DNA from 4 places in the Rhizobium sp. WYCCWR 11146 genome. Region 4 is predicted to be linked to each of the others. Evidence: predicted binding sites of a transcription regulator. Region 4 holds the regulator's gene; each other region holds the start of a gene.
What was found. Region 4 encodes LexA, which represses DNA repair genes until DNA is damaged. Its sites were predicted from a motif close to TGTTCNNNNTGTGTTCNG; they were not measured.
Positions count from the first base shown of each region.

Region 1 (3,098 bases), on a different contig from region 4:
AGGGCACCATCATAGGTATCGGTGCGGTGGAGGCTTGCAAAAGGCGTGAAGATCTCGGCCTTGGTGCTGAAATCCGCCAGCCGCTCGATGACGAAACTCGTGTCTCGAGGCGCATGGACGCCGTCCGTCATATCGAGATAGTCGTCGTCATAAAGGGCGTTGACCTGGAGGACATGACTGATCGCCGAACCAGGCCCGGCAAAGACTGTCAGTTCCGGCTCATCTGTGAGCACGATATCCGTAGGATCGCCGAAATGCGGTAACGGGATGTCCTTTCCGGCAATCGCCGCCAGCTTCTCGAGGCTCTCTTCGAAGACGCGGCCGAAATGGCGCGCCGGGCCAAATTCGATTTCGTAGCTGCCGCTTTTGTAATTGATGCCCGGATCGTAATCCTTGAGCTGGAGATCGGAAGAGAAGGCGGCGCTAAAGGCATCCTGATCCGGCAGAGCCGGTCCATCCGCGCCCGGTCCTGCGCCTTCGGCATAGTTGGTGCGCAACCTCATCTCGTCGGTCGTCATCTCGAAGAGACCGATGAAGTGCGCAATGATTTCCGAAATCTTCTCGATATGCATGGTTCGGCCCTCCCATTCGAGATGACGATCGGCCTTGGAGGCACCCGCCGGGAGCCGTGGTGTGGTCGTCAAATCGTTTTCAAGCAGTCAAACTGCACCGGCTTGAGCCGGTGCAGTTCGTCTTGGTCGCTGGAGGTCAGTGTCAGGTGCTGGTATCCTCGCCGACGTCGGAGACATGAGAATTGCCGCCGATGACGCTGGAGTCGACCGTATTGCTGAGCAGGTTCGCACCCTGAACGAGTTCGAGGTGGAAGCCGGAATTGGCAAGGATTGCCGAAGCATCGGCCGCGCTCGAGCCAGTGGCGTCGTCGCCAGCCTTGAGATCCCAGCCTTTGCCGTCCATGTCCAGGCCTTCTGCACTATCGGCGGTGCCGCCATTGGCATTCAGGTGGTTCTGGGCTCCTTCGTTGTCCATCTTGATGTTCCAGGCGCTATCCTGGTCGGCCAGATGGTTCGCCTGGACGGCGCTGAAGCCGCTGTCATTGCCTGCGCCGGTCAGCGAATTGTTCAGGATGCTGTCGACGTCGAGAGTGAAGGAGAAGTCGTCCCCGAGGTTGAAGGTGAGGTCGTGTCCGGCAACGCCGAGGTTGGAGTCCTTGACGTCCTCGATGACGGCGAAGTCTGTGTCCGTCTTGTTGAAGCTGTCGGAGGTGTTGTTGCTGTCGGAGACCGTCTTCGTATCCGTCTCCGTCTCCGTAACGGTCTTGATGTCGGTGTCGGTTACGGTCTTGGTATCGGTGTCCGTGATCGTCTTGGTGTCGGTATCGTTGTCGCTGTACGACTTACTGTCATAGCTCCAGTCGTAGTCGTTATTGGAGTCGGTAGTCGTCGTGGTCTTGGTGCTCGTATCGTCGTCGGACTTGTAGCTCCAGTCATATTCGTTGTCGCGGTTGTCGCCGTTGTTGGCGGCAACATCGATCTCAGCCTTGACGTCCACGTCGACGCTGTTGTCTTTATTGTCGCGATTGTCGCCATTGGCGACGCCGACATAACCGGTCGAGCCGTCGTCGACTTCAGTTGAATTGACAGCGCTGTTGGCAAAGCCGTCGGCAAGCGCCCCGACCTTCGTGATTTCGATATCGTCAGACATTCAAGTTTCTCCAGAAAAAAACCGGAGCAGCTTTTCGAAATCCCTCTCATCTCAAATGGGATTTTACTCGCGCTCGCTCCGATGCGGTTAACATCGGCAGATGTATTCGATACTGGTCATCTGCGGCTTCTTCGCGATTTGTTGATCAAACCGTTGGTATTGGGAACGTACGTACTCAGTACAAGGCCGCACATATCCGGCTCCGAATCCTGCAAAGGATAGGGAGTAGTCAGGTTTTCTTTTCGTTGAGTTGCCCTATAATGGAGGCCATGCATCAAAAACGCATAACGATACCTGGCTTTTCCATGTCGCCACTTGGACGACGATCACAGAATGCTGGAAAAAATGCGGATCCGATAGACACCAATTCGGGCTAAGGCCGATTTGCCCTGCCCGAATAGCCCTCGAACAGCTCCAGTCGTCGGAGCGCTAAGATCTGTTCGGCGTCGGCATCGGCGAGCAGCTATAGTCCAGGGCTCCCCGGCATTCGCTGCAGGGTTGAAAGGCACCTGTCGACGGTTTGCTGTCTCATATCCGGCCCGCCCTGCATAACTAAAATATGACAATTTGTACTGAAATATTACATTCAACTGATCATCTATAGTCGGAGCAAATATAGCCCTGAAGTATATATTGCAGCGAAAATACAACCAAAGCTTTGTATCGTATCGTTTTTTGTCCGTTAAAACTAATCACTTTGGGCCATTTCCTTCCTTCTCAATCCGTATTAACATAATTAAGAAATGTCTAAAAAATAAGGCGATGACATTCGGGGCCGGCATTTCTTACTATCTTATACCCGCCATCGCTCAACGTTTTAGTAAAGTGTAACGCTAGGGGAGGCGTAAATGTTCATGACAGGCTCAGGAATGGAGAATGCGGACCAGGGAAGGAAGTTGGGTCCGTCCGGAGATACTATACTAGTGGTAGCAAAGGCGGATCTATTTTCAGAATGCATGGTAGAAGCACTGGCAAAGAAATTTCCGAACTGTGAAGTGTCAAGCATAACGAGTACAAAGCCGATGCTGGAAAAAGATGCCAGCGATATGAAACTCGTTTTATTTTATCATATACCCGGCCCGGAGCTTCACGAAGCGCTGCAGGCTGCCCGCGAAAACCACCCTGAAACCTCGATCGGACTTGTCGTCGAAGCTATCGACATGCTCGAGCCCTATGTCAGCCGGCTGGTAGAAGCGCGGATCATCGATGGCGTCCTGCCACTCAACCTGCGGCTCGATGTCTTCATGGCTGCAGTGGATCTGCTGATGAAGGGCGGCGAACATTTTCCGTCAGCACTTCTCAATCGCCTCACCAACAAAAACGCCCAGCTGGAGCCTTCACTCTATCAGACAAAATCGGTCGATGCGGCCCGCAGCAATGCGCTCAAGCTGAGACGCGACAGCATCTCCGCTTTGACGACCCGGGAGGTTCAGATC
Region 1 covers NZ_JACCEY010000026.1:26,476-29,573, reverse strand. The annotation lists gene HX899_RS24255 (hypothetical protein) at 1-572, opposite strand, end outside; gene HX899_RS24250 (fibrinogen-binding protein) at 715-1,662, opposite strand; gene HX899_RS24245 (response regulator transcription factor) at 2,511-3,098, shown strand, end outside.
Region 1: the regulator LexA is predicted to act here: its motif matches at 1,674-1,691, upstream of HX899_RS24250 (fibrinogen-binding protein).

Region 2 (3,098 bases), on a different contig from region 4:
GGCGAAGCTGCGCCGCCATATCACAATCGGCAACATGCAGAGCGCCTGTACGGCGAAGCGGCCGGCGGTGATCTCCGCGGACGGGACTGTGACGATGGCAAGCTTGGCGAAAATATCGATGAGCGGCGAGAACATCACCGAGATAAACATCAGCACAAGCCCCATCGTCACGTCGGAGGCGGACGAAACGGGGCGGGCGGAGGTGCTGTTCATGATGAAATCCCTGTACTCAGGATATTGGTCACTCAGGATATTGGTCGCTCAGGATCTTGCGACGGCCCTGTCGCACCACTCGGCGAAGGCTGCGATCGCCGCCTCCGCGCCGATCTCATTTAATGTTTCGTGCCGCATGTCCTGATATATCTCAGTGCTGATACGGGAGAAGCTTTGGCCTTTCAAATGGTTTGACAGCCAGAGCACGGCTTTTCCACGCTCCGTCGCCGGGTCCTCTCCGCCGCCGACCAGATGGATCGGCATGTCCCGCGGCAGCCGGTCGAGGTGGATTTTCTGCGGCGCGCGGAAGGTCAGCTCGAAGAGATCGAGCCAGAGAGAGACCGAGGCGTCGAAGCCGCAGAGCGGATCGGAAACATATTTGTCGACTTCATCAGGAAGACGCGACAGCCAGTCGAACTCGGTGCGGCGGCCGGGAATGGATTTGCCCCAGGCGCCGAAGGTGAGCTTCGGCAACATGCCGCTCGGCACGTCGGAGCCCTTCAGCATGCGCTCGGCAAGCAGGATCGCCTGGGCGGCGCGGCCGGCAAGGCCGACGGCGAAATTCGAATTCCAGACGGCGACGGCGTCGAAGTCGGCCGGAGCCGTGACGGCAGCGTTGAGGGCGATGAGGCCGCCCATCGAATGGCCGAAAAGGATCACCGGCAGGCGGGGATGGCGGGAGGCCGCATGGCTGCGCATGGCGATGACGTCGCCGATCACCCTTTCGACCCCACCGCGCCGGGCAAAGCGGCCGATCGGCGCGTCGGGCGCCGTCGTCTCGCCGTGGCCGCGATGATCATGGGCATAGACATGATATCCGCGCGCCGCCATCGCCTCGGCAAAGGAGCGGTATCGTTTCGAATGTTCGGCCAAGCCATGCGATATCAACAGGATGCCGCGTGCCGGGGTGATGGCCTCGGCATGGTGATAGGCCAGCGACGCCCCTGGCACGGCGAGCCTATGCGTTTCAGAAAACATGTGATCCTCCCGGCGGCAACAGACCAGATCGCCGGGTAATTGCAACATGGGTATTTGATTATCTGATAACAATTTGTGGCCTTGTTGCGATTCAGGGTTGCGGCCTTTTGATTTTGATGCTTATTTGTTCCTGTATTGTTCTTTTTTTGGGGGTTGAAATGAGCAGCATGCAATTGCGTACCTTGTCGTTCGCTGTGTCGATGGTTATTGCCGGCGCCGCCGTGGCGCAGGAGGCTGGCGGGCGCACCCGCTTCATTCTGGCGGCGAGCTGGCAGCCGGCCTTTTGCCAGACGAACCAGAAGAAGGCCGAGTGTGCGAGCCAGACCGGCGAGCGTCCCGATGCGACGAACTTTTCCTTGCACGGACTTTGGCCAATGCGGCAGGATTATTGCGGCGTAAGCGCCGAGCAGAAGGCCGCCGACAAGGATGGCGACTGGAACAAGCTGCCGGAGGTCACGCTTGCGGCGGAGACGAAGACGGCGCTCGCAAAGGCGATGCCCGGCACGCAATCCGGCCTGGAACGGCATGAATGGGTGAAGCATGGCACCTGCACGAAGATGAGCGCCGACGACTATTTCGGTGTCGGTGTGCATCTCGTGGGCGCACTCAACGCGTCGGCGGTGCGCGATCTTTTCGCTGCCAATATCGGCAAGCCGGTCAAGGCCGACGCGATCAAGGCGGCTTTCGACAAGAGCTTCGGCCCGGGTGCCGGCGACCGCGTCAAGATGAGCTGCCGGCGGGCCGGCAATGTCAGGATGATCAGCGAGCTGACGATCGGGCTTTCGGAAGCCGCCGGGGCGGCATCGGCGAAAAGTGCCGGGCTTGCCGATCTGATCCAGGGTGCTGGAAAAACATCGTTCGGCTGTGACGAGGGCGTCGTCGATGCTGCGGGCTTTTGACCGGAAATCCTGAGTAAACCGGGTTTGGCGTTGCCCGCAGGCGCTGTTTCGCCTACATAGCGGCACAATCGAAGTTTCCCGCCCGGAGCAGCGCAGCATGGCACGTCAGTTCATCTATCATATGTCCGGCCTCAACAAGGCCTATGGCAACAAGAAGATCCTGGAGAATATCCACCTTTCGTTCTACCCGGATGCCAAGATCGGTATCCTTGGTCCGAACGGCGCGGGTAAATCCACCGTGCTGCGCATCATCGCAGGTCAGGACAAGGAGTATACCGGCGAAGCCTGGCTCGCCGAAGGTGCGACGGTCGGCTATCTGGAGCAGGAGCCGCATCTCGATCCCAACAAGACGGTGTTCGAGAATGTCATGGAAGGCGTCGCCTCGAAGACGGCTGTCCTCGATCGCTATAATGAATTGATGATGAACTATTCCGACGAGACGGCGGAAGAGGGCGCCAAGCTTCAGGACGTCATCGATAGCCAGAACCTCTGGGATCTGGAAAGCCAGGTCGAGATGGCGATGGAAGCGCTGCGCTGCCCGCCGCGCGACGCCGAAGTCACCAGCCTTTCCGGTGGTGAGCGTCGCCGTGTTGCGCTCTGCCGCCTGCTGCTTTCGCAGCCGGATCTGCTGCTGCTCGACGAACCGACCAACCACCTAGACGCCGAAACCATCGCCTGGCTCGAAAAACATCTGCGCGACTATCCGGGCGCCGTGATGATGATTACCCACGATCGCTACTTCCTTGACAACGTCACCGGATGGATTCTCGAACTCGACCGCGGCCGTGGCATCCCCTACGAAGGCAACTACTCGGCCTACCTGCAGGCGAAAGCCAAGCGCATGCTGCAGGAAAGCCGCGAAGACGCATCGCGCCAGAAGGCGATCAGCCGCGAACAGGAATGGATCGCTTCCAGCCCGAAGGCTCGTCAGGCCAAATCCAAGGCGCGTATCAAGTCCTATGAGCAGTTGGTGGATGCCGCCGAGAAGCAGCGTCCCGGCGACGCGCA
Region 2 covers NZ_JACCEY010000016.1:435,552-438,649, forward strand. The annotation lists gene HX899_RS12130 (DMT family transporter) at 1-213, opposite strand, end outside; gene HX899_RS12135 (alpha/beta fold hydrolase) at 262-1,191, opposite strand; gene HX899_RS12140 (ribonuclease T2 family protein) at 1,350-2,090, shown strand; gene ettA (energy-dependent translational throttle protein EttA) at 2,188-3,098, shown strand, end outside.
Region 2: the regulator LexA is predicted to act here: its motif matches at 1,317-1,334, upstream of HX899_RS12140 (ribonuclease T2 family protein).

Region 3 (3,098 bases), on a different contig from region 4:
GATGCTCGCAACGCATCGCGGTCACGTCGATCAGTCTTTGTATGTCTGGCCTCTCGTTCCACCGCAGTATAAAGCACTTCGCGCACATCTGCGTTGTGTCCCATCGCTTGAGCCACGCGCAACATTCGGTCATCGAATTCTTGCGAATCTCGCCGTTTCGACGGCGGAATGGGGACAAATACTGTATTCTGCCAGCTGTTAGCGTTGACGTTCTGGGCAATCGCGGCCCCGACATTGGCAATCGCGCGCTGCTTGTGCTGCCATTGTCCGGTGTTGCGAACGGAGGGGCTCTTCTTTAGATTGCTGATGATCTGATTTGTATAACTGTGAGCGAATCCCGCCCGCGGCGTATACGTACCGAAATACGCGCAGGTATCGCTATCATCAAGATAGAAGTGATCGGGGCGCTCGAGATCGCCTACGACCCTAAGACGAGCTGACCAGCTCGCGTCTGATGTCGTCATATTCGCGTACTCTTATGGCGCCTTCGGCTTCAAACCGCGTCGGCCACGTCAGATCCGATCGTTCAAAACAGCTGTTCAAAATGAAGAGTTTCCGTTTTTGCTTAAGAGCCTCTCTCGCCTGCACCAGCGTTCCGGATGTTTCTCCGGCTTCAACGATGATGGTCGCCTCCGTGAGGGCCGACATCGTCTTGTTCCGCTCGGGGAAAAAGAAACGGTTCACTCGGAAGTTTTGAGCCTCATATCGCTCTAGCGGGACTTGGCTGATCAGCAAATGGTCCTTCGCGATACGCTCCTGCAGGCTCGCGTTCGATTTCGGGTAGACATGGTTCAAGGGCGTGCCGATGACCGCGATCGTCTCACCACCAGCTGCAATTGCAGCGTTGTGAGCTTCCGTATCGACGCCTTCAGCGAGGCCCGATACGATTGTAAACTGATCTTGCACGAGCCTCTTCACAAGATGCCTAACCCGGCTCAACCCCTCGCCACTTGGTTTTCTGGTGCCCACAACGGCTACTGATCGCGTCGCAATCAGCTCCCACCGGCCCTGAAAATAAAGGAGTTCCACGGGATGGGTGGCTTGCCGCAACCGCTCGGGATATTCGAGTTCGCCCCTGACCCGCACATCAAAACGCGTCCCATCAGGACCGCGGAGCTTGTCAATAACCCGGCTTGCGACCAGCCTTGCCTGTTCCGGGGGGATGAAATCAGATGGTCGGGCATCAGGAGATTCTGCGAACTTTTCTGCAAGTGATTTGAAGCTTGCGTTTTGTTCGGTCCACATTGCCTCGTACGCGCCAAGTTCCAGCGCGGCATCGATAGGATCAAATAAAGGTCCCACGTCGTTCTTGACGTTCCAAAGAGTCGCTTGCTTCATTTTGCCTGCCCAGTTCTTTTTTCATTCACATGCCATGGCAAGGATGCGTCAAGCTTAATCGAGCCGCCCAACGCATTCTTAACACCTTATAGGAGAACAAATAGAGAACATCAATATCCATGACGCTAACAAGTGCTGATCCTAATCGTTTCCTGACCGCACGGTCTCAACCGCTAGCGAACATTGCGGAAGTGGCCGCAGCAACTCTGCCTCGGTCTTCGTCAGGTCAATCCATGCACTCCAATCTTCGGATTGAAGGACGACGACTTTGGCGATCGTGGTATGGCTTCACATCCGGGCCGGGTTCTGTGGTCAGCATCGTAAACGCCGGCGGATGGTTTCCCTCGCCTTGGCGCCATATTCCCGCTACCGCCATGAATGGAGCACCATTGGGCGCGAACTGGTGCTTCGCCTTCGGATATTTCTTCCCGGTGAACTCGAAAAGGGCGCTGGCTGGAATAAGACAGCGGTGGCTGTCGCCTAAATGTCTGCCTTCCGAGCGAAAATTGAAAACCGAGCCGCCCTTGCCGGTCGCGGGAAACCCGAACTTCATCTGTACCAACTCTACGATACCGTCGTCGGCAGCTCGCATGACCGGGGCGCTGTCACCGATCTTGATGTCGTCAGCATGCGGCATATCCAGTTCGGTTTGATGCGTGGGGATACCGAGCGCCAGGTCCTGCATCATCTTGCAGTATTCCGCGTAGCGGATGTGTTGTTCATAATCGTTGCACATAGGCGAGACCTGGCTTTCCTGAGTATGGCGTCACCCTCCGGGACCGGGCTGTTGGCTGCGCTGAAGCCTTGAATTTCAAGTCTTCACCCTTCGGGCTGTCATCCCTGACGCGTGCGTCGATCAGCGTCTCTAGCAACACGTGAGGTAACCTCAATGTTCCCATCCCAGCAGGCCGATGGCGCGAAGTTCCATCCCTTCGTCGTCGCCGAACCAGCAGGTTGCTTGATCACGAAAGTGGCCGTGCAATTCAGACCGAACGCTATTGCGCTCCAACCAATGGCGTTGCCGAACCCAGCTCTCTTGTCTGGCATCCCTAATCCAGTCCCGTCCTTGGACGGTCAACCCGCAAGGGGTTCGCAGTCCCTGCGACCTCTCTGGCTGCGCCGCCGAGGTGACCGCGGTCAGGCCCGGATCAAACGGGTGCCATCGAGCGGGGATCGGCCCCGCCACTGGATGGAGCCTCACATGTCGGATCTCAGCCTCGCACAAAACCACGCACTCGATCTTGCCCAGACCCTGATGGTCCCGGTCACCCTCTTCGAAATCGATGGTGAGATCGGCGTCATGCCTTCCGCCGAGTATGACGGCGACGAGGACGCCATCATCAACGAATATGACCCCTTTGCCTATGGATCGGCTCATTGAGCCGATCACCCCTTCGGGGGGGAAGGCGTGCCGCTTGCGCTGATGCGCGCGCAAGGGAGGCTTCGCCGCGATCTTTCCCGGCAGATCTGCACATTGCGAACCGCGCCCTTGCACGCTTCCATCTTCGCGGCCTGGACGCAGCCAGTCCGAACAGTCAGGAAAGCTAAAGGAGGTGATATGGAAAAGAATGACATCGAAGAGCTGCGTACCCGGGTGGGATGCGCAGCCGTCCTTGAGCATGAGGGCTTCGCGATAGACAGGAAAGAAAGCACGCGCCGGGCAGTCAAATTCCGGCGAGACGATGACATCGTCATCGTGATCCACGACGACAGAGGCTGGTTCGATGCCCGTTCCGACGCCAAGGGCGATGTGTTCGCTC
Region 3 covers NZ_JACCEY010000010.1:70,361-73,458, reverse strand. The annotation lists gene HX899_RS06435 (hypothetical protein) at 1-464, opposite strand, end outside; gene HX899_RS06430 (DNA-processing protein DprA) at 427-1,338, opposite strand; partial or broken gene HX899_RS06425 (SOS response-associated peptidase family protein) at 1,480-2,074, opposite strand; gene HX899_RS06420 (hypothetical protein) at 2,540-2,719, shown strand; gene HX899_RS06415 (DUF3991 and toprim domain-containing protein) at 2,897-3,098, shown strand, end outside.
Region 3: the regulator LexA is predicted to act here: its motif matches at 1,431-1,448, upstream of HX899_RS06430 (DNA-processing protein DprA).

Region 4 (3,098 bases):
CGGCCGTCGATCAGCCTGCGCAATGTCGCTCTCTCCGCGCTCGTCATCATCGTCATTTCGCCGTCCGAGGTTTTGGGTCCGAGCTTCCAGATGTCTTTTGCGGCGACATTGGCGCTGGTCTCGGGCTATCAGCTGTGGAAGGACCGGCGCGTCCGCGAAAACGCCTTCCTGAAGCTGCCGATCATCAGGCCCTTCGTTACAGTTGCAGGCTTCTTCGGCGGCGTCTTCCTGACCTCGCTGATCGGCGGTTTTTCCACCGCGCTGTTTTCGATCGAGCATTTTCATCGCCTGACCGCCTACGGCCTGCCGGCGAACCTCGCGACGATGCCGATCATCTCCTTCATCGTCATGCCGGCCGGCTTGCTGGCGATGCTGCTAATGCCTTTCGGTCTGGATGTTTGGGCCTGGAAGGTCGTCGGATTCGGCCTCGATCTGGTGATCGCGGTCGCAAAGACGGTGTCCGGCTGGGATGGCAATATCGACGTCGGCCGCATGCCCGCCTGGTATTTCGCGATAGCCGTGGCAGGCTTTCTGCTGCTGACGCTGCTCCGTACCCGGTTGCGCCATGCCGGCACATCGATCATCGCGGTCGCAACACTCATCCTGTTGCTTCTACCGGTTCCCCGGCCGCCGGATCTGGTGATTTCGGAGGATGGCAGTCTCGTCGCGGTGGTCGAGGCGGCAGCAATGGCTTCCAACCGTGAAAGACCGCCGGATTTCATCTTCGACCAGTGGCAGAGAGCGCTAGTCCTGCCGAAGCATGACCCGCCGAAGATGCTGGATGGTCCTGCTATCCCGCCTGAGGGAGAAGACCGCCGCGTCAGGCTTTCCCGCGATCAGCAGAACGAAGCAAGGACCGCGATGCGGGCGGCCGCAGCGGGCGGTGACGCAAACCGCTTTTCCTGCGTCAAGAAGGCCTGGTGCACATCAAGGCTCGGCAATGGTCAGGTGGTAACCGTCATCGACAATGCCGCCTATCTCGGCCCGGCATGTGACGCGGCCGATATCGTCGTGACATCGGTCCGCCTTCGCTTCAACAATTGCCGCTCAGGTGCGACGCTCTTCACCGGTGAGACGCTGCGCAGGACGGGTTCCATCGAGTTGCGCTTCACGGACACCGGCCTGGAGGTCGCAACCGCATTCGATGCATTGTCGCGGCCATGGATGCGCCATCGCGCCTATGACTGGCGCAGCAACAGTTTTACCGAATCGGGCCTGGCCAATGTCAGTGATAGCGGCGAATGAGACCGACGAGTTTGCCCTGAACCTTGACGCGGTCCGGCCCGAAAATCCGGGTCTCGTAAGCCGGGTTGGCGGCCTCCAGCGCGATCGAGGCGCCCTTGCGGCGGAAGCGCTTGAGCGTCGCTTCTTCGTCGTCGACGAGAGCAACGACGATGTCGCCAGGACTTGCGGTGCTGCCATTGCGGATGATCACGGTGTCGCCGTCGAAGATGCCGGCGTCGATCATCGAATCGCCCTTGACCTCGAGCGCATAATGTTCACCGGAGCCGAGCATGTCCGCCGGAACGACGATGTCGTGGGTATTGTTCTGGATCGCCGAGATCGGCACGCCGGCAGCGATTCGGCCCATGACCGGCACGGAGACCGAGTTGCCGTTGTCGGCGACGGGTTTTGCGGGAGCGGGGGCGGCGACCGGCTGAGGTTTGCCGAGGCTGCCCTCGATGACGCTCGGCGAAAAGCCGCGCCGGGGCTGGATGCTGGGGCTGTAGGCCTCCGGAAGCTTGATGACCTCGAGCGCACGGGCGCGGTTCGGTAGGCGGCGAATGAAGCCACGCTCCTCCAGCGCCGTAATCAGCCGGTGAATCCCGGACTTGGAAGCGAGATCCAGGGCATCCTTCATTTCGTCGAAAGATGGCGGAACGCCGGATTCCTTCATGCGCTCATGAATGAAAAGGAGAAGCTCCTGTTGTTTGCGCGTGAGCATCGACGTTGTGACCTCGTGATTGAAACAAATCCAGAACATACACTATATGTTCCATATGTGTTCCGCAAGTAGCTAAATTTCCGTAAAACTTGGCGCCAACTCGTTGAGATTTTTATTTTCATTCGCCGGATTGGCACACAAGTCTTGCCTTGGGCGGCACTCTCACACATCTCTGCCGTGTTAGGAGAGGGGATATCATGAACGAGCACTCCGCCAAACCGCACCCGCTGGATCATGTCGTGCTGCCGGTCGTCAATATCGATCTGGCGCGCGAGAGGCTCGGCAAGCTCGGCTTCACCGTTGCCGCCGATGCGCGCCATCCCTTCGGAACGGAGAATGCCTGCGTCTTCTTTGCCGACAAGACTTATCTGGAGCCGCTCGGGATTGCGAGCGTCGAGGAGAGCGAGGCATCAGCGCGGCAAGGCAATGTCTTCACCGCCCGCAACCAGGCCTTCCGCTTCCGCTGCGGCGAGGAGGGGCTTTCGGGGCTGGCTTTCGGCAGCAAGGATGCCGGCATCGATCATCAGAATTTCGTCGGCAACGGATCGAGCGCCGGCGAGATGCTGCAGTTCACCCGGCCGATGACGATGCCGGACGGTTCCGAGACGATTGCCGGCTTCAAGCTGGCTTTCGCCGGCGACCTGCGCGCGCCTGATCTCCTGCTCTTCACCGTCGAGCGCGTCACGCTGCCGGCTGACCGCGCCGCGCTGGAGACGCATGCCAATGGCGTCACCGGCCTAATCGAGATCGCGCTTTGCACGCCGGAGCCGGCCGCCTTCGCTGCCTTCGTCAGCCTTGCCGTGGCGCAATCGGCAGTCGAGAAGACCGGGTTCGGCGTCAATATCGCAGCATCGAATGCGAAAATCAGCCTGATGACGCCGGAAGGGCTGGAGGCCTATTTCGACATCGCCGGCTCATCCGCAGATCGCGGCCTGCGCGGCCGGGCAATCCTCTTCACTGTCGCCGATCTTGCCGTGACAGAAGCGCATTTGGCTGCTAACGGGGTGACATACACGCGCAAGAACAATCGCATTCTGGTGAAGCCCGCGCCCGGGCAGGGCACGCTCTTCGCCTTCGAGGAAACACGATGAGCACTGATACGAATTCCGAAGTCAGGATCGGCGAAGGCCAAGGCCAGGTCACTTTTTCCAAT
Region 4 covers NZ_JACCEY010000037.1:139,768-142,865, forward strand. The annotation lists gene HX899_RS28305 (ComEC/Rec2 family competence protein) at 1-1,245, shown strand, start outside; gene lexA (transcriptional repressor LexA) at 1,226-1,945, opposite strand; gene HX899_RS28315 (VOC family protein) at 2,143-3,036, shown strand; gene kdsA (3-deoxy-8-phosphooctulonate synthase) at 3,033-3,098, shown strand, end outside.